DNA from 3 places in the Vibrio artabrorum genome. Region 3 is predicted to be linked to each of the others. Evidence: predicted binding sites of a transcription regulator. Region 3 holds the regulator's gene; each other region holds the start of a gene.

Evidence for each region. The regulator CRP, encoded in region 3, controls carbon source genes, mostly activating them, when cyclic AMP is high. The targets are predictions, from matches to a motif close to TGTGANNNNNNTCACA.
Region 1: the regulator CRP is predicted to act here: its motif matches at 2,931-2,946, upstream of cdd (cytidine deaminase).
Region 2: the regulator CRP is predicted to act here: its motif matches at 2,690-2,705, upstream of OCU36_RS14610 (NupC/NupG family nucleoside CNT transporter).

Annotation. Positions count from the first base shown of each region.
Region 1 covers NZ_AP025458.1:1,662,753-1,669,595, reverse strand. The annotation lists gene OCU36_RS07510 (thiopurine S-methyltransferase) at 1-486, shown strand, start outside; gene purT (formate-dependent phosphoribosylglycinamide formyltransferase) at 596-1,771, opposite strand; gene cdd (cytidine deaminase) at 1,939-2,826, opposite strand; gene OCU36_RS07495 (CidB/LrgB family autolysis modulator) at 3,125-3,802, opposite strand; gene OCU36_RS07490 (CidA/LrgA family protein) at 3,805-4,176, opposite strand; gene sbcB (exodeoxyribonuclease I) at 4,202-5,626, opposite strand; gene OCU36_RS07480 (DUF2058 domain-containing protein) at 6,230-6,751, shown strand.
Region 2 covers NZ_AP025459.1:106,878-113,720, reverse strand. The annotation lists gene OCU36_RS14630 (PTS sugar transporter subunit IIA) at 1-66, opposite strand, end outside; gene OCU36_RS14625 (PTS ascorbate transporter subunit IIC) at 63-1,319, opposite strand; gene OCU36_RS14620 (PTS sugar transporter subunit IIB) at 1,329-1,598, opposite strand; gene OCU36_RS14615 (hypothetical protein) at 1,883-2,359, opposite strand; gene OCU36_RS14610 (NupC/NupG family nucleoside CNT transporter) at 2,974-4,182, shown strand; gene OCU36_RS14605 (hypothetical protein) at 4,504-4,773, shown strand; gene OCU36_RS14600 (class I SAM-dependent methyltransferase) at 4,819-5,430, shown strand; gene OCU36_RS14595 (DUF3541 domain-containing protein) at 5,540-6,706, opposite strand.
Region 3 covers NZ_AP025458.1:2,734,874-2,741,716, reverse strand. The annotation lists gene astD (succinylglutamate-semialdehyde dehydrogenase) at 1-780, shown strand, start outside; gene OCU36_RS12470 (DUF1338 domain-containing protein) at 904-1,695, shown strand; gene crp (cAMP-activated global transcriptional regulator CRP) at 1,906-2,538, opposite strand; gene OCU36_RS12460 (phosphoribulokinase) at 2,778-3,647, opposite strand; gene OCU36_RS12455 (YheU family protein) at 3,725-3,937, opposite strand; gene OCU36_RS12450 (hydrolase) at 4,033-5,025, opposite strand; gene OCU36_RS12445 (TIGR02444 family protein) at 5,268-5,738, opposite strand; gene OCU36_RS12440 (ABC transporter ATP-binding protein) at 5,735-6,843, opposite strand, start outside.

The DNA.
Region 1 (6,843 bases), 1.1 Mb from region 3:
GCAACCAAGCACGAACAGGTTCAAGGTGTTGAATTAAGCCAAATTGCGGTTCGTGCCTTTTTCTCTGAGCATTTGTACACACCAACAGTGACTCAAATCAGTGGTCAGCACGAGCTTTATCAATTCGATGAATTGAGTATTTATACGGGCGATTATTTCACCGCGCCAATCCAGCCGGTCGACATTATTTATGATCGTGCTTCGCTGGTGGCATTACCTGAAGAGATGCGAGTTCAGTACGTCGCGCGTTTGAAGCAACTGTTGAAACCGAGTGGTACGATCTTACTGGTGACATTGGATTACGAACAAAGCGAGATGGCGGGGCCTCCGTTTAGCGTACCTCTGTCAGAGATCGAACGGTTATTTGTCGGCTATAAAATTACGTTGTTAAATCAAGATATCGCCGACGATAAACACCCAAAGATTACGAAGAAAGGTTTGTCTCGATTCAGTGAAGAGGTGTATTTGATTGAGTCTATTGCTTAGGTTTAGCTTGCTGAATTCGATGACAAGATAAAAGACAAAAATACGGGCTAAATAGCCCGTATTTTTATTGTTCAGAGGTGAAGGCTGTATGGCTCAGATAGAGACACCATCAGTAAATGACTTTTACTTTTGAAGCGCTTTCAATTGCATCTTCAATCGCGGTCTCTGTGCTATTACGGCGAGTTAACGCGACACCAAGGCGACGGCGACCATCAATGTCTGGCTTACCAAATAGACGAACTTGCGTTTGTGGTGCATCTAGCGCTTCTGCAAGCCCTTCAAAGCGGATGTTTGTTGATGTGCCTTGACCCAGAATAACCGCTGATGCACACGGGCCGTATTGCGTGATGGATTTAATTGGCATACCCGTAAATGCGCGTACATGCAGCGCAAATTCAGATGAGTCTTGAGACATCAAGGTTACTAAACCGGTATCGTGTGGGCGAGGGGACACTTCATTGAAAATGACATGATCACCTTTAACAAACAGTTCCACACCAAAGATACCGTAACCGCCTAGTGCGTTAACCACTTGCCCTGCGGTGTATTGCGCTGCTTTTAAAGCGTTGTCTGACATGATTTGTGGCTGCCATGACTCGCGGTAGTCACCGTCTTCTTGGCGGTGGCCGATAGGCGCACAGAAATGAATGCCGTCTACTGCTCGAACGGTTAATAGTGTGATTTCGTAATCAAAGTCGATAAAGCCTTCAACGATGACACGACCCGCGCCAGTGCGACCACCATCTTGCGCGTAATCCCAAGACTTTTGAATATCTTCTTCTGTTTTGATGACGCTTTGGCCTTTGCCTGAAGAGCTCATCACGGGTTTCACGACACAAGGCATGCCCACAAATTCGACCGCAGCGGCGAAATCTTCAAAGGTGTCAGCAAAACGGTACGGAGATGTGCTCAACTCTAACGTTTCTGCGGCTAGGCGACGAATGCCTTCGCGGTTCATCGTCAGTTTCGTCGCGTTCGCTGTTGGAACGACATTCAATCCTTTTGCTTCAAGCTCCACGAGTTTACCGGTGGCAATCGCTTCGATTTCTGGTACTACGTAATCGGGTTTTTCGAGCTCAATAATGGCTTCTAACGCATCAGCGTCTAACATATCGAACACATGACTGCGATGCGCCACTTGCATAGCGGGTGCGTCTTCATAACGGTCACATGCAATCACTTCCAAACCTAAACGTTGGCACTCAATAGCGACTTCTTTGCCGAGTTCGCCTGAACCTAATAGAAGTACACGAGTAGCATTTTCACGAATAGCGGTACCAAACATAGACATTCCTTCCGATCTTTTAAACGAGTGATTGAAAACGGTGTGATCATACTTATTTGACCGATAAAAGCAAACGTTTGCGCGGTCTGTGGTATGAATTAGAAGTATAAAAAAAGCAGCCTAATAATATGGGCTGCTTTTTTGCGTGTTTTGTTAATGGAATGTGCTTAAATTGCTAAGTAACTCACTGGAATGTCAGGGTTAATCGCTTCCAATGTCGACTGAGTCTCTGCTAAGTGACTGATGTTTCCGTCAGCGATTTCAACCAAGGCTGCGTTTTCGATTTGCTCAAAATCGAAGCCAGCCAGTCTAAGTTGAACGAGTGCAACTTGTAATGGCGGAAGGCTAGGGTTGAAGGCGGCGTTTTCAGCGTACGCACCCGTAAAGATTTCACCCGTTGCCAGCTGTAATGAAACGCCACTTAGGTTCTTAGTGTAAGGGGCGTGGCTGCGGTTTAAGGCGGCAAGTGCGCTCACAATAATTGGGCTCGTCTCTGCGGATGTGTATTGGTGATCTAATTTCGTCATCAAGCCTTCTGTAATGCCTAAATCAGCGGGGCCAAATGAATCCGGCAGATAGTCTTGTAGAGACATTTCAGTGCGTTGTGGAAGCTGAATTTGAAGCTCTTTTGCTGTCGTAAGTTCATTCATGAATTGGCGACAGTGACCACAAGGGCTGAAGTTAATCGTGATGTCGGAAATACCTTCTTCACCTTTCATCCAAGCGTGGCTAATCGCTGACTGTTCTGCATGCACAGTTTGGCTTAACTGAGCGCCGGCGACTTCAAGGTTTGCCCCAAAATACAAAGTCCCAGACAAACCACGTACGATAGCGCCAACATAAAACTCGGAGAGCGGTGCGTAAGAATAAGCGGCGGCAAAAGGAAGCAGTGCAACACGTAACTCGTTATCAGTTAAACCGCTGGCTTGCAGTAAATCAGCAAATTGCTCTGAAGATAACGTTGCATCGAAGCTATCTGAAAATACGATGTCACTCAAAAGTGTCCTAATTGATGCTGGAGCACTTTCCAGCGCCATGGTAATACGACTGTTCATGTTGAATCCTTAATTAACCTTAGGCTTTAAGTTTATGCAATACTCAAGAATAATCCGTGATTCAAGTCACTATTGCGATCTTGTTGTTACATTCTATTGCATAATTAGAGTGAGGTCACAGATGAAATCGATTGCAAAGACCAATATGACCATGCCTATCGCATTTATTGACTCAAATTTGAGCCCAATCGCTTGGCATGATTAGGTGAGTGCCGAGAATAAGCCCAAGTAGATGTTATGTCATCAGCGTTTTGTTGGGCTTTCGAGAGATTAAAAATGAATATGCCAGCCCATCGGATTACGCGTAGAGCCAAACGACGATAGCAAATATGCTCGGCGCGATAATCGAGGTTATAACACCACAAAGTACTAACGCGAGAGAGCTAAAAGCCGCATCTTGTGGGTTCTTTTCTGCACAGGTTGCGGTTCCTAGAGCATGCGATACTGTGCCCATGGTTAACCCTCGTGCTATCGGACTCTTAATACCGATTAGGTTATAAATAGGGTAAGCGAAAATGGCCCCAAACAGACCCACAATAAGCACCAGAATTGCGGCAATCGCGGCTTCGCCCCCTAAATGACTGGAGACTTCCATAGCGATAGGTGTGGTGACTGACTTACCGAGTAAACTTGCGATTAAGCTCAAATCGGCTTTAAAAGCGACGGCGATCAAGGCTGCTGTGATCATCGACATTACGCTGCCAAGTGTGCAAGCTAAGGTGATGATACGCCAGTTAGTGCGGATTTGCGGCAGTTGCTCGTAGAGCGGGTAAGCAAGTGCAACGACCGCAGGTTGAAGCATGTAGGTAATCCAAGTGTTGTCCGCATAATAAGTTTCAAAGGGGATTTTGAAAAACAGCAGAATAGGAATAATAACCCCAATGCTGATCAGCAATGGGTTACACAGTGGCGAGTTCACTTTCTGGCTTATCCAGCGAGCAAATAGAAACACCACGATGGTCAGTAGGATCCACATGATTATTGACCTCTCGAAAGCAAGCGGTCTAAGAACCATGATAAAGAAACCAAGACGATCAGCGTCCCCCCCACGGCACTGGCTAAGATGGGCAATGCATTTGCGATAAGTTCGTCAAAGTGCTCCATCAACCCGACACTGATCGGAACAAATAATAAAATCATAAAGCGAATGATCAAGCTAGCACCGGGTTGTACCCAGTGTGCAGGAACAATACCAATCACCATGACAGCAAATAAAATTAACATGCCAAAAATACTGCCCGGGATAGCGGTGTCTAACAGGTGTTGTAACGCGTTACCTGCTGTGAGGGCGCCTAGGATCAAAGCAAAGGAGATCAAGCAGTAGACGAGTTGGATTAAACGTTCTTTCAAAGTGTAACATCTCTTGATAGTGGAATTAGCTGGCTAAGTTTTCTACGTATTGATAAACCGCCTTCAAGATCGCCATCTTTTTTTCGTCGCTCTCATGTTCGTGTGCGAGATTCTCTAGGTTTAACATGTACTCTTCCAAGCGACTTTCGTAAAACTCACGACAATGGTTTGCCCACTTCAATTGCTCCTGCTCATCAAGTGTCCATGGGAAGTGTCGAGCACGGTAACGGAACAGTAACGGTTTAATACGTTCGTCGCCAAAAGTGATGTCTAACGCTGATAAGTTATTTGGGTCGGTTTCACGAATGATGTTCATTGCGGTTTTATCGGCGGGTGAAAAGAAGCCGTCATACAGATGGGTGTCGACGTCGTCACTTTTCTCGTATACACGTTCTTGTGAATACAAACCGATCAGCTTTTCGCGAATTTCAGGGTGTTCACGTAATAGTGCTAGGTTATTGAGACACTGTTGTCGATCAATACCGATAGTTGCGGCATTTTCAGCCGTCAGGGTTTTTGCTGGTGCAAGAATTGGACACTTGTTCAAGTGTACAAGTTTGATCGGAACTGGAAGCTCGTTTTCTGATAGCTCACTGCGCTTTGTATAGAGCCTTTCACGCAGGGCATCGGAATCAAGCTCAAGCAATGGGCTAGGGTCTTTAGCCAAGTCAACCACGATAACCGCATTTTGATTGGTTGGGTGCCACGCCATAGGCACCACCCAGCTCGTGTAGTGGCAATCACGACCGAACATGCCTGAAACGTGCATTAGAGGCGTCATGTTTACAATGTCGACTAACTCATTCAGCTTACGCTTGTGGCGCATGTTGTATAGGTAGTCAAACATTTTCGGCTGTGCCGCTTTCAACTTTTTCGCTAACTCGATAGTCGCAATAACATCGGCCATCGCATCGTGCGCGTTTTCGTGTTCAATGTCATTGGCCTTTGATAGGTCTTCCAGTTTGAAACTTGGGTAACCGTCTTCGTTCTCTGGCCAGACAATGCCTTCAGGGCGAAGTGCGTGGACGGCGCGCATCACGTCCAGTAGATCCCAACGAGAGTTACCGTTCTGCCAGCTCCATGCGTACGGGTCGATAAAATTACGATAACAGGTATATCGTGTGACTTCGTCATCGAAACGAATGCTATTGTAGCCAAGGCTGGTGGTATTGGGCTTAGCAAGTTCAGCATGAATTTTGGCGATGAATTCAGGTTCAGGTAAGCCTTGGGACAGGGCTTTTTGTGGTGTGATGCGAGTAATTAATGCGGCTTCAGGTGCAGGCAGATAATCAGCAGGAGGTTGGCAATAGATAACCAGAGGCTCTCCGATAATATTAAAATCTTGATCGGTACGAACACCTGCGAACTGACTTGGGCGATCTTTCGCTGGGCTTACGCCCCATGTTTCGTAGTCGAAAAAGAAGTAGGTTGGCTGATTGTCTAAACTCATAGAATGTCCTGAACAGCAGGCGGGGAGCGCTTACTGTAGCTGAAAGTTGGTTTTGTTCAGTATCTGACAGTATGCGGTAGGCGTGCAACCCAGATCCTAAATAAATTGCAGGAAAACGGTGCAATCCTACTCGATTGAGACGGCAAGTAGGGTTTTGAATCTGAGATTGGTTACTTCTTAGCAAATTCCACCTGTTATTGATGAATTTGATTAGATTGAAATGAAAGTCTCACTGTCTATGTATCCCTCAAGGTAAGTGCTGTTTTACAACGCTTTGAGTATTCTTTTCTACACTGGAATCGTCACCAGATAAAAGAGGTATTTGATATGGTGACGCTGTAACTTGATGTGAGCGTTGCTGGTTGAAAGTGCTGACCCGATTGAGACAAATGATAAGAACCGATTAGTAGCCAGTATCTATCGATATATTCGTTTGTCGGCTACTCAGAAATGGATGATGTGGCGAAGTATTAAAAGCATTCGAGCGGTTTGGAACTATCTAAGCTGATTTGATGATAGTTCAGTAATTTACTCTTGTTCAGTAAACAGAAACCTGAAAAGCAGGTATGATAGAGGCGTTTTTAATCCTTAACTGGGAAAGTCATGGCAAAGTTAACACTCCAAGAGCAGATGCTTAAAGCTGGCTTGGTAAATGAAAAAAAATTAAAGAAGGCGAAGAAAGGCTCTAAAAAATCTCGCGTTCAGTCTCGTGAAGCAAAAGCGGCAGCTGAAGAAGCTAAATTGGCGCAGCAAGCGAAAGATAAAGAGTTAAACCAACAATTGAAAGAACAGCAGCTGAGTAAAGAGATTAAAGCTCAGGTGAAGCAATTGATTGAAATGAACAAGCTCGAGCAGAAAAATGGTGAGATAAAATACAACTTCACCGACGGTACTTTGGTGAAATACCTGTACGTAGAAGAGCTGACTCAAAAGCAACTCAGTAACGGTCTCTTAAGTATTGCTCGTCAAGGCGAAAGCTATGTTGTTATCCCTACTTCGGTAGCGAATAAGATCGCAATGCGAGATGAAGAATCTATTGTGGATACTCAGACATCAAGCTCGGACGAAGTCGACGAGGATGACCCGTATAAAGACTTCGTCATTCCAGATGATTTAATGTGGTAACGTTTGACACTGTTGTTTTAAGTGAAATAGCGGCTAAACCAGCCTGATCTTAATTCACCATTTATCAATAACGACGAAACGTAAAAAAGCCC
Region 2 (6,843 bases), on a different replicon from region 3:
AACCGTTAAGTTTTCTTCAGCGTTGATGATAACGCCTTGGTTGCCAATTAAATCGAATAAGCTCATGACACAATCCACCCTAGAATTAGACCAACTACACCAAAGTCGAAGTCAGAAAAAGTAGTGGCTTCAAGACCTAGACCACCAAGTACTGGAAGTAAAAGCATTGGTAAGAACGAAATACATATGCCTTGTGTGAAAGACCCCAAAATCGCACCGCGTAGGCCGCCTGTCGCATTACCGTAAACGCCTGCCGCACCACCAACGAAGAAGTGGGGAACCACGCCTGCAACAATGATTGTCCAACCAAGCGCGCCTTGCACTGCCATTGCCAGTAGGCCTGCGGCGAAAGAACAAAGAAAGCCGATAAGTACTGCGTTTGGTGCGACAGGAAATACCATTGGGCAGTCTAGAGCCGGTTTTGCTCCTGGGACCAGTTTGTCAGAGATCCCTTTAAATGCAGGGACGATTTCAGCAATCAGCATTTTCACACCTTGCAGTACGATGTAAACACCACCTGCAAAAACAAGAGACTGCATGAAGGTAAATACGACCCAATTTTGTCCGTTAGATATGGTTTCAACAAATTCACCGCCAGCCATAATCGAAGCCAGCATGAAGAAAATGGTCATCGTTGTTGCTACTGCTACAGGCGTATCACGCAGGAACATGAGGCTCTTAGGTACGTTGATGTCTTCTGTTGATTTCGACGTGTCACCAAACTTGCTGCCAATGTAACCCGATACTAAGTACGAGAGCGTTGAAAAGTGACCCATTGCCAGTTGGTCTGTACCCATTACTTTCTCTGTGTACTTCTGAGCAAGTGCTGGCATGATAACCATCAATGAACCGACAATGAGCGATCCGATTGCGACGAGAGCAGTGCCTTGAATATTCGCTGTAGACAGAATTACGGCCACCAACATAGACATGAACATTGTGTGGTGGCCTGTTAAGAAAATATATTTCAAAGGCGTAATTCGAGCTAATAAAATGTTCACTACGAATGCAAAAAACATAATTAGAGCCATTTCATAGCCGAAAGCTTTTTGTGCTAATGCGACAATTGCTTCGTTATTTGGAATAACGCCACTTACACCAAATGCTTCAGTAAATACAACTGAGAAATTATTTAGAGCACCCACAAGAGCACTGGCACCAAACCCTAAAATAAGGAAACCCATTACGGTTTTTATTGTGCCTTTAAGTACGGTGGAAATATCAGATTTTTGAGCAACAAGGCCAATGAAAGCAATTAACCCTACCATGATTGCAGGCTCTTTTAATAAGCCAAGCATGAACTCGAAAAAGTTTTGCATAATTTTACCTTACATGAAAGTTTTTAGTTGCTCTTCGATTGATGCTTTATCAAAAATATTTTTAAGGCTGATGATGTTCTCTTTTCCACCATCTTTCAGCTGGTTGGCGACGTCTGTTGCTGCAACCCAAATATCCGCTTTGCTTGATGATGCAGAGGACAGATCTTCGTGATCAACTTCTGCTTCGAAACCGATTTTTTTTGCCACTTCTTTCACTGCCATTTCCATCATTAGTGAAGTACCAAGGCCGTTACCGCAAACTACAAGAATCTTTTTCATAATATTTGTCTCAATTGGATTTTAGGGGTTGAGAAACTGTGTTCTCTTATTGTGTGAGAGCATAGTAATGGAAATATTGAGAACCCAATAAGACCTGCATCACAAAGTCAAAATGAGATTGTGATGGAGATCTCGTTAATTAACAGTAAAGATCGAGAGTGAGACATTGATCAAATTTAACTTTTCACTCGAATATGCAACGTATTTTATTGAGAAAGGTAGGCTTAATTAATTTTTATATCAGGATATAAATCTTTAGAGGCGTTATTGTATAAAACAGAGAATTAATCGTATCGACCGTAGTCAGTAAGCATTTTCTTAAGCATGCTATTAACGTCTTTGGTCTTTTTATTTCTTTTAGTCAGCTGGCTAAGAGAGGTCGGTTTTGGCGAGGCAACATTTTCACCATCGACCTCTTCATTTTTATCCTTCATTTTTTGTACCGCAGGCAATAACATTCTAATTTCTTCATTATTGGCATTGGTCAGTACCACAATATTTTCAGATTCAACTTGAGTAATGGTTAATATCCCGTGTTTAACCGATTCAACCTTCTCACCGATCATAATTGACTCAGGTGCGACAGAGCGATCGGTTAACTGACCTGTACGTAATTTCGCCGCACTGATAGCGCGGATATTTCCTGTATTTTCAAACGCGACAATAACAGTATAGGTATTATAATACTCAACTACGGTCACATAGCCGTGTCTATTTGTTTTGAATCTAGCTCCATTGTTCATGTCGTGCGGAGCGTCCATTTTCTTCACGTGTTCCCTCTCTTAGTCTCGATGGCTGTTATATCTAATCAACGCTATTGGTATTTTATGGCTAATTCTTTCGTGAGATCACACAAAGTATATACGTATCTAAACTCAAGATGAATCTTGAAGTATCGGGAATTGAGGTAAAGCACAGAAAAGCCGTAAAAATCACTCAAAATTCATCAAACGATTACGCTCATACGTTAACAAGGTTTCCTATTCTAAATTTCACCTTCTACCAATTATTTACAGCGTTGAGCCACGAAAATGACAATGAATAATACGGTTTGCCTAATCCTTGACCGCGCGATCGTTTGCGTTAAAAAATGTGATGAAAGTCTCACTCAACTGTTTATACTTCTCTTCCGGTTTTAAGCCGGTGCTTAGCCAATACAAGCCGTCACATGGATATGTGAATGACCCCACGGACCGGACCAGCTACGTTCCACTGCTTGTATAAGGTGATTTTTTACATGAACAATTCGTTGTTACACTCGCTAACTTTGTTAGCCCCTTCATCGCGTAGCGTTTTGCTTGCGGTTCTTTGTCCTGCTCCTTTGATGTCATTTGCTTGGCTCATGTTCACTCTATAAGGATCACTAGGACATATTATGAATATTCTATTTGGTTTTGTCGGTGTTATCGCACTGATTGCTTGCGCGTACCTGCTATCTGAAAGTCGTTCTTCAATTAACTGGAAAACGGTTTCTCGTGCACTATTACTTCAAATCGGTTTTGCAGCCTTAGTATTGTATTTCCCATGGGGACAATTGGCGCTAACCAGCCTAAGTAATGGCGTTTCTAGCCTGCTTGGTTTTGCCGACGCTGGTATCGCATTCCTTTTCGGTGATCTTGCTACTGAAGGCTTCATTTTCGCGGTTCGCGTACTTCCAATCATTATCTTCTTCAGTGCTTTGATTTCTGCGCTCTATTATTTAGGCATCATGCAAAAAGTGATTCAAATCTTGGGCGGAGCGGTGCAGAAACTGCTGGGGACAAGTAAAGCTGAATCTCTGGTTGCTACTGGTAATATCTTCCTTTCTCAGGGTGAGTCTCCTCTTCTTATTCGTCCCTTTTTAAAGTCTATGACTCGTTCGGAGCTGTTTGCGGTGATGGCTGGTGGTATGGCATCGGTCGCGGGCAGTGTACTTGGTGGTTACGCTGGACTTGGTGTTGAGCTTAAATACCTTATCGCGGCAAGCTTTATGGCTGCACCGGGCAGTTTGTTAATGGCAAAGATCATTGTGCCTGAACGCAGCACACCTTGTGACTACGAGCACATTGAATTAGATAGAGCGGATCAAAGTAACGTGATTGATGCATTGGCAAGCGGCGCGATGAACGGTATGAAAGTCGCGGTGGCTGTCGGTACTATGTTGATTGCCTTCGTGAGTGTGATTGCGATGGTCAACACTGGGCTAGAAAGCCTAGGTGAAACGTTCGGTTTTGCGGGCATTACGCTGCAAGCTATCTTCGGTTACTTATTCTCGCCGCTAGCGTGGTTAATCGGTATTCCGAGTGATGAAGTATTGATGGCGGGTTCTTACATCGGTCAGAAGATCGTAATGAATGAGTTTGTTGCTTTCATCGACTTCGTTGAGAACAAAGATCTACTATCTGAACATAGCCAAGTGATCGTGACTTTTGCTTTGTGTGGCTTTGCAAACATTGGTTCTATCGCGATTCAGTTAGGTTCAATCGGTGTGATGGCACCAGAGCGCCGTGCTGAAGTGGCGAACTTAGGTTTGAAAGCAGTAGCAGCGGGCACACTAGCGAATTTAATGAGTGCATGTTTAGCGGGTATTTTCATCCTGCTTTAAGCTAGATTCAGTTAAAGCGGACACTTTGCTCACAGATTCAACGTGAGCAAGGTGTTCGCTTTTTTGTGCCGGTTAATCAAATGAAATCAGGTTTTTGTTGTCGTCAGCTACGTGTATCTAATCAGTAAAAGTTCACTCGGAAGAGTCATAGAGCCGGTACCTTTTATCCGATATACTTGAATATCATCAGGTAGCAATTAATAACATTCGGCTTCGATTAAGAACATTCGATTTCGATTGAGAATATTCGGTTCCGACTAAGCATATCCGCTTTCGATTAGGAACAATGGCAACCAAGCTCAATTAATCAAGGGTCTCTCCATGAACATTCGCGTTATCATAGGTCTTATTGTTACCTTCATTGGTTTGTTTGCGATGGTTTATCTAATTGCTGGTGGTGCTCAGTTTCCTATCGACCAGTGGCCAAAAGAGGCTTATCTCGGTTTGGTGTTTAGCATCGTGTGGGGGGCTGGTGTCGCGGCATCGATCGCGTACCTTTTCTCAGCCTTGGTGTTTATCACTGTTGCCGTGGTTTGCTATGCGATCGGTTATAAGATCGGTGGGCTCTTTTCTTCTCGTTCTCAAGCTTAATCTCATTAAGGTGTGTTGATGATCATTGAAGTAGGGTTGATTTGAATGCATTGGCTCGATCGTTGGAAGGTGTATCGCTATCACCGAAAACAGACTGACCGCTCGAAAGGCGACAAAGCCAAAGCTTTAGGTTGGACTAGCGAAGAGAGCCAATTGTGTCGCTTTGAAGTGATCGTGCGTTCGGCTGATTTCGAAAAAAGGAGTGTGTTAGATTTGGGGTGCGGTTACGGAGAGTTATTTGAACTGCTCGGCAGCATCTATCGCATTCGATCTTACACCGGTGTTGATCTACATGCCGGCTTTCTGAAAATGGCCAAGCAACAGTATTCACAGGCTGGGTGTCAGTTTTTATTGGGTGACATGAGCAAGATGCCCCTTGAAGCGCACGATGTGGTTATCGCCAGTGGTTCATTAAATTATATCTCCCGAGATCCCGACTACCTCACCAACATGATCACTCGCATGTTTGGATTAGCAAACCAAACCGTGATCTTTAATCTCCTAAACTCAAAGAAATACCCTTCACGTCATACTTTGATGAGTTACCACCCTCGGGGCGTATTTCGCTTTTGTAAAACACTCTGTAACGATGTCACTTTGATAGAAGGTTATGCCGACGGGGATTTCACCATAGTCATGAACAAAGTCGTATCCTGAGCCTGAGCGCCAGGGTGGTGTCATCAGAATTAAAAAAGCCGCAGGTTCCTTGTCTCTTTAGAGTTGAAGGTATGCGGCTTTTTCATTTTACAGATCAGTTTAGGTGTTGTTATTTGTTTAACGTTTGGTCTGCAACGAGTCCGTATGGGATATTAGTAAACACTTTAGGGTTACCTTTTAAAGTCGGCGCTGCGTTCACTTGTTGCCAATCGAGTAACATGATTGCCAACACATTGCGGTGTTCACCAAGCTTAAGATTAAAATCCCCCGTCGTTGAAGGGATCATACCGTGTTTCTTATCGATAGCAGCTTGGATCGCAAGTCGAGTTTTCTCAACAACTGGGTCATCTTTTTGATCGGCGATTAGGAAGGTGAGTCCGACTTCAGCAATCACATCTTCTTTCGCGCGCAGCAAAATAGTATCGATATTATCTCTGAAGTAGTCGTAGATCCATTGATGCTCTTGTTCGCTAACGGGGTGTTGATAGTATTCTGAGTCGCCAAAGATAATGTGAGTCATACCATAGAGTTTATTGCCGTACTGCTGGCTCGATAGCTTCTTATCTTGTTCGTCTGGGTAGACCTTTTTAAAGGTGTCGACGAATTGATCAACCACATCTTGTTCGCCCAATTGACGCAACCAATAAACCTGGTTCGCTAACTGAGCAGCCCACGCTTTGACCATGTCTTCGTTGGTGACGTATTTTGTGAAGTCATAACGACGAATAATTTCTCGCAGCTTAGCATCGTTGTTATGTTTTAAACCGTACTCATTGGCTCGGGCCATAGAGCCGAGAAGGTCGACACCAATATAGAGGTATTCAGGCATGTGCTTGGTGATATTGTAGCGTCGCACACTACGTTCGTCATGCTCGTTAATATAAGAGGCAACACGTTTTCCCGAATAGAGAGCGATTTGTTCCATCGTCTGAACATCATTAGATAAATAGCTGAGTTTACTCGCTACACGTGCCATATCACTCCATACCGCAGCAGAATACTTATCGTCTAATGTTTGGCGATACATGCGTAATCCGTAATGACCCTCTTTGAAGGCAGGAAGGGTATAAAGTTGACTTTCATAGGTCCTGCGAATGTGATTGGCTGATTGTTTGAAAGATTGTTCATTGGAGTGACGCACATTCACAGGATGCTGAGTACTTGGTGTGCTTGGGGTCGGTTTTATCTCTGGTGCCTTTACGGTCTCTTGTGCGTGAACCGTAACGGCAACGGAGGTTGATAGCAATGTCCATAACGCTAGCGTTTTTAACTTCATGTTGTAAGGTGCCAAGCTAATGAGTTGAGTGTATAAAATAGCACTGCTTAATCCTTCAATGTAAGGCTTAAGTCAATACCATGTAAGCTTTATCAGGTGCATTAAGGTTTTTTTGTTGAATAAGTCTCCGTCACTCA
Region 3 (6,843 bases):
ATCCTTCACCGTCAATTCGCGGGCCAACCGGGCAAGATGCTGGCGCTAGAGATGGGCGGCAACAACCCGATGGTGATCAGTGATCAATTTGGGGATGTTGACGCGACGGTTTACACCATTATCCAGTCGGCTTTCATCAGTGCGGGTCAACGTTGTACATGTGCACGTCGCTTGTATGTGCCTGTTGGAGAGAAGGGCGATCAACTACTGGATAAGCTCGTTGCTGCGACCTTGAAGATTCGTGTCGATCAGCCATTCGCTGAGCCAGCACCCTTCATGGGTCCGCAGATCTCTGAAGCTGCGGCTAAGTTCATTCTGGACGCGCAAGCGAATCTGCAATCGTTAGGCGGTGTCAGCCTAGTCGAAGCAAAAGCGGGTCAAGCGGCGTTTGTTTCTCCTGGCATCATCGATGTAACCAACATTGCTGAACTGCCGGATGAAGAGTACTTCGGTCCATTGCTACAAGTGGTTCGTTACCAGTCACTAGAGCAAGCGGTTGAGCTAGCGAACGACACGCGCTTTGGTTTATCTGCTGGTTTAGTTTCAACCGACGATTCAGAGTGGGAATACTTCGTTGACCATATCCGCGCGGGCATTGTTAATCGTAACCGTCAGTTGACTGGCGCAAGCGGCGACGCACCATTTGGCGGCCCGGGAGCTTCCGGTAACTTACGTCCAAGTGCTTACTACGCGGCGGATTACTGCGCGTATCCGATGGCTTCAATGGAAGGCAGTGAAACTCAACTGCCAGCCACGTTTAGCCCGGGAATTGAGCTTTAGTTTAAATTTAAGTGACAGAATGACTGACTGGCTTATGAAATAAAGGCTGCTGACTTTGTGTCTAAGCCTCGCCTTTTCTAATCCAAATGACTAGCTTGCTAGAATCTTTGATAAGGAGTCTCCATGACACCCGATCTACTCTTTAAATCACTATGGGATGATTACATTGATAGGCTTTGCCCATCGGCAGAAAAAGTTCATCGTCTACTGAAAGAAGACGAAGCGCTGATTAATGATCACATTGCACTGCGTACTTTCAATGTTGATCCTTTGGGGATTGACACACTCGCTAAGCCTTTTCTGGCTTTAGGTTATAAGGCGTGTGGCGATTACTTGTTTGAAAGCAAGAAGTTGGTGGCTAAGCACTATGAGCACCCAGATCCCACCCAACCTAAAGTGTTTATTAGTGAGTTGAAGGTCGAAGCGTGTTCCAGTGATTTACAGCAGATCGTGGCTAAGTTGGTTGAGCAAGTGGACGCAAGCAAGCTTCAAGGTTATGAGTTCTTGTTTGGTGGCCGACTTTGGGATCTGAGCTTCGCGGATTTCCAAGTGTTAGCAAAAGAGAGCGAATATGCTTCTTGGTTAGCGGCTCATGGCTATGGTGCAAATCACTTTACGGTGAGTGTGAATCAGCTTAAGCACTTCGAGGAGGTACAGAGTGTGAATGACTATTTGAGAGAGTCGGGCTTCACAATCAATGCATCTGGAGGTGAGGTTAAAGGCTCTCCAGAGGTTTTATTAGAGCAATCATCAACAATGGCGGATAAAGTCCCAGTATCATTTGTTGATGGCAATGAGATGATTCCTGGTGGCTTCTATGAGTTTGCGAAGCGTTATGTGATGGATAATGGTGAGCTATACACTGGGTTTGTGGCGGCATCAGCAGATAAAATTTTTGAGAGTACTAACGGGTAGATATAAGAGTTGAGGTTCGGGCTTCTCCCTGCGAGAGACAAATCGTCATTCCATAGACCGACGAAGGAGTAGGGAATCTTTATAGATTTACCCACTTGTTTGAAGAGCTCCCCAACTCGGTCGTCCCTCCTTTTTGGGGATGACGCAAATAAACAAAAAGCCACCAATGTCTCCATTGGTGGCTTTTAAAATTTTAGCGGTTAATCGAGATTAACGAGTGCCGTAGACCACGATAGTTTTACCGTGTGCAGAAATTAGGTTCTGCTCTTCTAGCATCTTCAAGATACGACCTACTGTCTCACGAGAACAACCAACGATCTGGCCAATCTCTTGACGAGTGATCTTGATTTGCATGCCGTCAGGGTGAGTCATGGCATCGGGCTGTTTCGCTAGATTTAGTAGCGTTTGAGCGATACGACCTGTTACATCAAGGAACGCTAAGTCACCAACTTTTTGGCTCGTTACTTGTAAACGGTTTGCCATTTGCGATGAAAGGCGCATCAGGATGTCTGGGTTCACTTGGATAAGTTGGCGGAATTTCTTGAAAGAAATTTCAGCAACTTCACAAGGAGATTTTGCACGAACCCATGCAGTACGCTCTTGGTCTTCTTCGAAGAGGCCAAGCTCACCAATGAAGTCACCTTGGTTTAAGTAAGAAAGAATCATTTCCTTACCTTCTTCGTCTTTGATAAGAACTGCCACAGAACCTTTAACGATGTAATACAAGGTTTCTGCCTTTTCACCAGCATGAATCAAAGTACTCTTTGAAGGGTACTTATGAATATGACAGTGTGAAAGGAACCACTCTAATGTTGGATCGGTTTGGGGTTTACCTAGAACCATAATATCTTACTTCCTCTGCAGGGTATGCTTGCTGCTTTCCGTATTTTAGCTAAGCCTGGATTGACTTGTAGGGTAAGAGCACTCGTTGAGCGCTGCAAGCTATCTTGTGTTTCGTCTAAGAATAGTATCCTTTTTCCGAGACTATTTCTTGATTTTAATCGTGACCAAGCCACGATTTTTTACGCAAAACTGTGCACATGATCACGGTATGAAAAGTAATCAATAAAAACGTTGTTTTGTTAACCAATTTTTCCGGTTTCGATGAGTTGTTGTAGGATCGGTCTTACGATGAGCTCCATAGCAAAACTCATTTTCCCCCCCGGCACGACTAGCGTGTTATGGCGAGACATAAATGAGCCATCAATCATGGCCAAAAGGTAGGGAAAATCGACGTTTTTTATGCCACGCAAACGTATCACTACGAAGCTTTCGTCTAAACTTGGAATCCCTTTCGCGTTCAGTGGATTTGAGGTATCTACGGTTGGAACACGCTGAAAGTTGATATGGGTCCGTGAAAATTGTGGGGTAATGTAGTTAAGGTAATCATCCATCGAACGAACAATGGAGTCCATTACTGCTTCACGGGAGTGACCACGATCGCGAGTGTCACGAACAAATTTTTGGATCCACTCAAGGTTGACGATGGGCACCATGCCGATCAGCAAATCGACATGTTGGGAAACATTGATGTCACCATCAACTACACCACCATGCAGGCCTTCATAAAACATCACATCGGAGTTTTCAGGGATCTCTTGCCATGGCGTAAAGGTGCCCGGCATTTGATTGTACGGCACGGCTTCATCGAAGGTGTGTAGGTAACGACGTACCTTACCTGTGCCTTCGTTACCGTATTGACGGAAGAACTCCTCTAATGCGCCAAAATCGTTGGCTTGCGGACCAAAGTAGCTGATGTGCTTACCTTGCTCGCGCGCTTTACGGATTTCGACATCCATCTCTGGTCGAGTGAAGCGATGGAAGCTATCCCCCTCAACCCAAGCAGCCTTGACGTTCATCATATTGAACATTTTACGGAAGGCTTCTGAGGTGGTGGTGGTGCCGGCTCCTGATGAACCCGTCACCGCAATTATTGGATGTTTAGCGGACATGACAACCCTTGTCTTTTGAGTAACTTACTTGTTAGCAATCGGTTACTACTATAACACGGCTCCTTAATGAGCGCAGCCTAGAAGCGTTTTGTGACCTGAATATCAACGGTTTCATGTAGCTCAGAAAATACGATACTGATTTCTCCTGAGGCCAATTGATTTTTTACTTGGTCAATCTTGTTTTGAAGTGAAACCTCTACATCACCGTAGTCTGTGCCTTCACGCAGTACGAATTCTTTAATCAGGTTTTCCAGCGTTTCTGGGGCGATGTCTTGCCATGGGATGATCATAAATACTTCTCTCTTTTATGTTCATGGATATGTTCATTCATGAGTAATGAGTGTGCTCAGCAATGTTTTTACTTCTATTGACTAAGGCTCAGTCATTATGCCGAATTTAGAATGCTTTCATAGTAGGCCGGTAACGCTTCTTCTAACCAAAATCTTGGTTTGAGTGTGCTGCCGGTAATAAACCCCACATGGCCACCTTTTTGAAACAGCCGATAATCGATGTTGTCCGGTAGTACGAATTTGGGGATGACGTCATCGGTCATAAACGGATCGTCTTTGGCATGAATGATCTGAGTTGGCAGCTTGATCTTAGTCAGTTTAGGAAGCGCTGAACATTGTGCGTAATAATCTTGAGCATTTTTGAATCCATGCAAAGGTGCGGTAATGCGTTCATCAAACTCATACAGTTTGGTGATGTTGTGAATGGTTTCAGTGGTAATGCCGAGCTTCTCTTGTAGCAGATTGGCCTTTTTCAATGCATTCGATTTTAGCGAGTTGAGCAGGTACTTCTTATAGAGCTTTGAAAAGCCTTGTTCAATACGACTGGAACAACAAGCAAGGTCGAAGGGTGCTGATACAATCGTAGCAGCCGACAGTAACGGGTCATCCGCATATTCAGCGAGGTAGTTGGCCAACATGTTTCCGCCCAAGGAAATACCAACCGCAACCTTCGGGTTATGGGGAAACTGAGCGTGCAGATGTCTTAAGAAGAAGCGTGCATCTTCGACTTCACCGGAATGATATGCGCGAGCCAAACGATTAGGTTTGCCGCTACAGCCTCTAAAGTGCATCATCACTGATAACCAACCATCTTGCGCAAATGCATTCATCAGTCCGTTGGCATAAGGGCTCTCAAAGCTGCCTTCTAAACCGTGGAATAGCACGAAAATGGGTTTACTACCGAGGTTGTTGCTACTTATGTTGTCACTGTCTGGAGATTCACTCCAAGCAAGATCGAGAAAGTCACCATCGGGGGTGTCTAAGGTTTGCCAGTGAGGAGTAAATAATGCCTGTTTTCTAATGAATCTGGGTACTAATGTTTGTAAGTGCGGATTCGATAGGCCGGTGGCTGCGGTAAATATTGTCATAAAACGATCCATGCTTCTTTTTATGGGCATTGATAACGTGTTGAGCTTCTAGCGAAACGCCCACATGTTAATTTGAGCTTGATGGATCCTCGGATTGAGCGCAAGTCTTTTACCTGTGGAGTTTTAAAGTTGTGAATAACAATGGAGTCAGTCCCTCTTTGTGTGAATTAGGGGAGTCACGTACTTCACGTTAGTGTATTGGAAGTGTTGAACTTTAATGAAGCAAAAGGAAAGGCAACGCGTTAGGGGAGAGGGGCGGGTTCAGAAAAAGCGTCGTAGAGGTTTTCTGCTCCTAATAAACGACAGTACTGAAACGCGAGCGGTGATTGCTGGCTAGCGAACAGCTTTAGGGAGTTTATACAGTCGACGAGATCAGATTGTTGTTGTTTCTCAAGCTGTAACTCAAACTGTAGGGCTTCACGGTAGAGTGAGTCGATAACGTGTGCTTTGAGGTGTTTACGTAGCTCTCGATAACTATGCAGTAGACTTTCAGAGCGGCTCAAGCACTGTTGAACTTTGTGCCACTCTTCTTCAGCAAAAGACAATTGCTGCTCATCAAGCCATTTGAGAAGCAGCAGTAGATTGACGTTGCCATGGAACTGGTTTTGCAAAGCTAAGCACGCATCCTTTACACCACGCACACTGTAATACTGGAGGCTAAACTGCCACAGTCGTTCCAGTGTTAGTGATATTGGGGCGTGCTCTGGGCTCATAAGCTATTCATATCCTGTTCCATCTGCTCAAGCTCTTCTTGAGTGGACATCCAATCCATTTCAACGTCTTCTAGCTGTGACTTACTGCTCGCTTGTAGAGCGAGTACTTTATTCAGTTTAGCCTTATTTTCAGCTTCATACAGTGAAGTGTCGGATAATTCTTGCTCGGCTTCTTCAAGAGCCTGCGTGAGTTTATCCATCTGCTTTTCAAATTGAGTGAGCTTTTTACGCAGGGGTGCCGTCAGTTTACGGAACTCGGCTTCTTTACGTTTCTGCTCTTTTTTCGAAGCGGCACTGTTGGTGTTGTCTTTTGCTGGAGCCAGTGCTTGCGCTTCTTTACGCTCGACTTTCTGTTGTTCGGTTAGCCATTTGTAATAATCGCTAAGGTCGCCATCAAACGGTGCTACTTGGCGATCGTGTACCAGATACAAGTCATCCGTCGTTGCTCGCAACAAGTAACGGTCGTGCGATACGATAACCATCGCGCCTTCAAATGTTTGCAAGGCGAAGGTTAATGCCTGACGCATATCGAGATCCAAGTGGTTAGTCGGTTCATCGAGGAGCAACAGGTTCGGTTTTTGCCATACCAACAGAGCCAGTACTAAACGGGCTTTTTCACCACCTGAGAAGGGGGCCACTTTATCGAGTGCTTTCTCACCTTGGAAACCAAAACTGCCTAAGTAATCTCGCAGTTGTTGCTCGGTGTGCTTAGGCGCAATCTGCATCATGTGTTGCAGTGGCGTCTCTTCTGGATGCAACGTCTCTAATTGATGTTGAGCAAAGTAACCCATCTTAACGCCTTGCGAATAGCTTAGCTCACCACCTTGTTGTTTCAACTCTCCGGAAAGCAGTTTAATTAGCGTTGATTTACCGGCCCCATTTCGACCAAGCAGACCAATGCGACTGCCAGGTACTAGGTTGAGGCGAATTTTTTCTAGAATTAAGTTGTCATCGTAACCTGCGGATACCTCGTCCATCATCATGATTGGGTTGGGTAACGCGTCCGGTTCTCTAAATTGAAAGCTAAATGGGTTGTCAAACTGAGCGGGCAGCACTTGTTCCATTTTCTCTAACGCTTTAATACGGCTTTGCGCTTGGCGAGCTT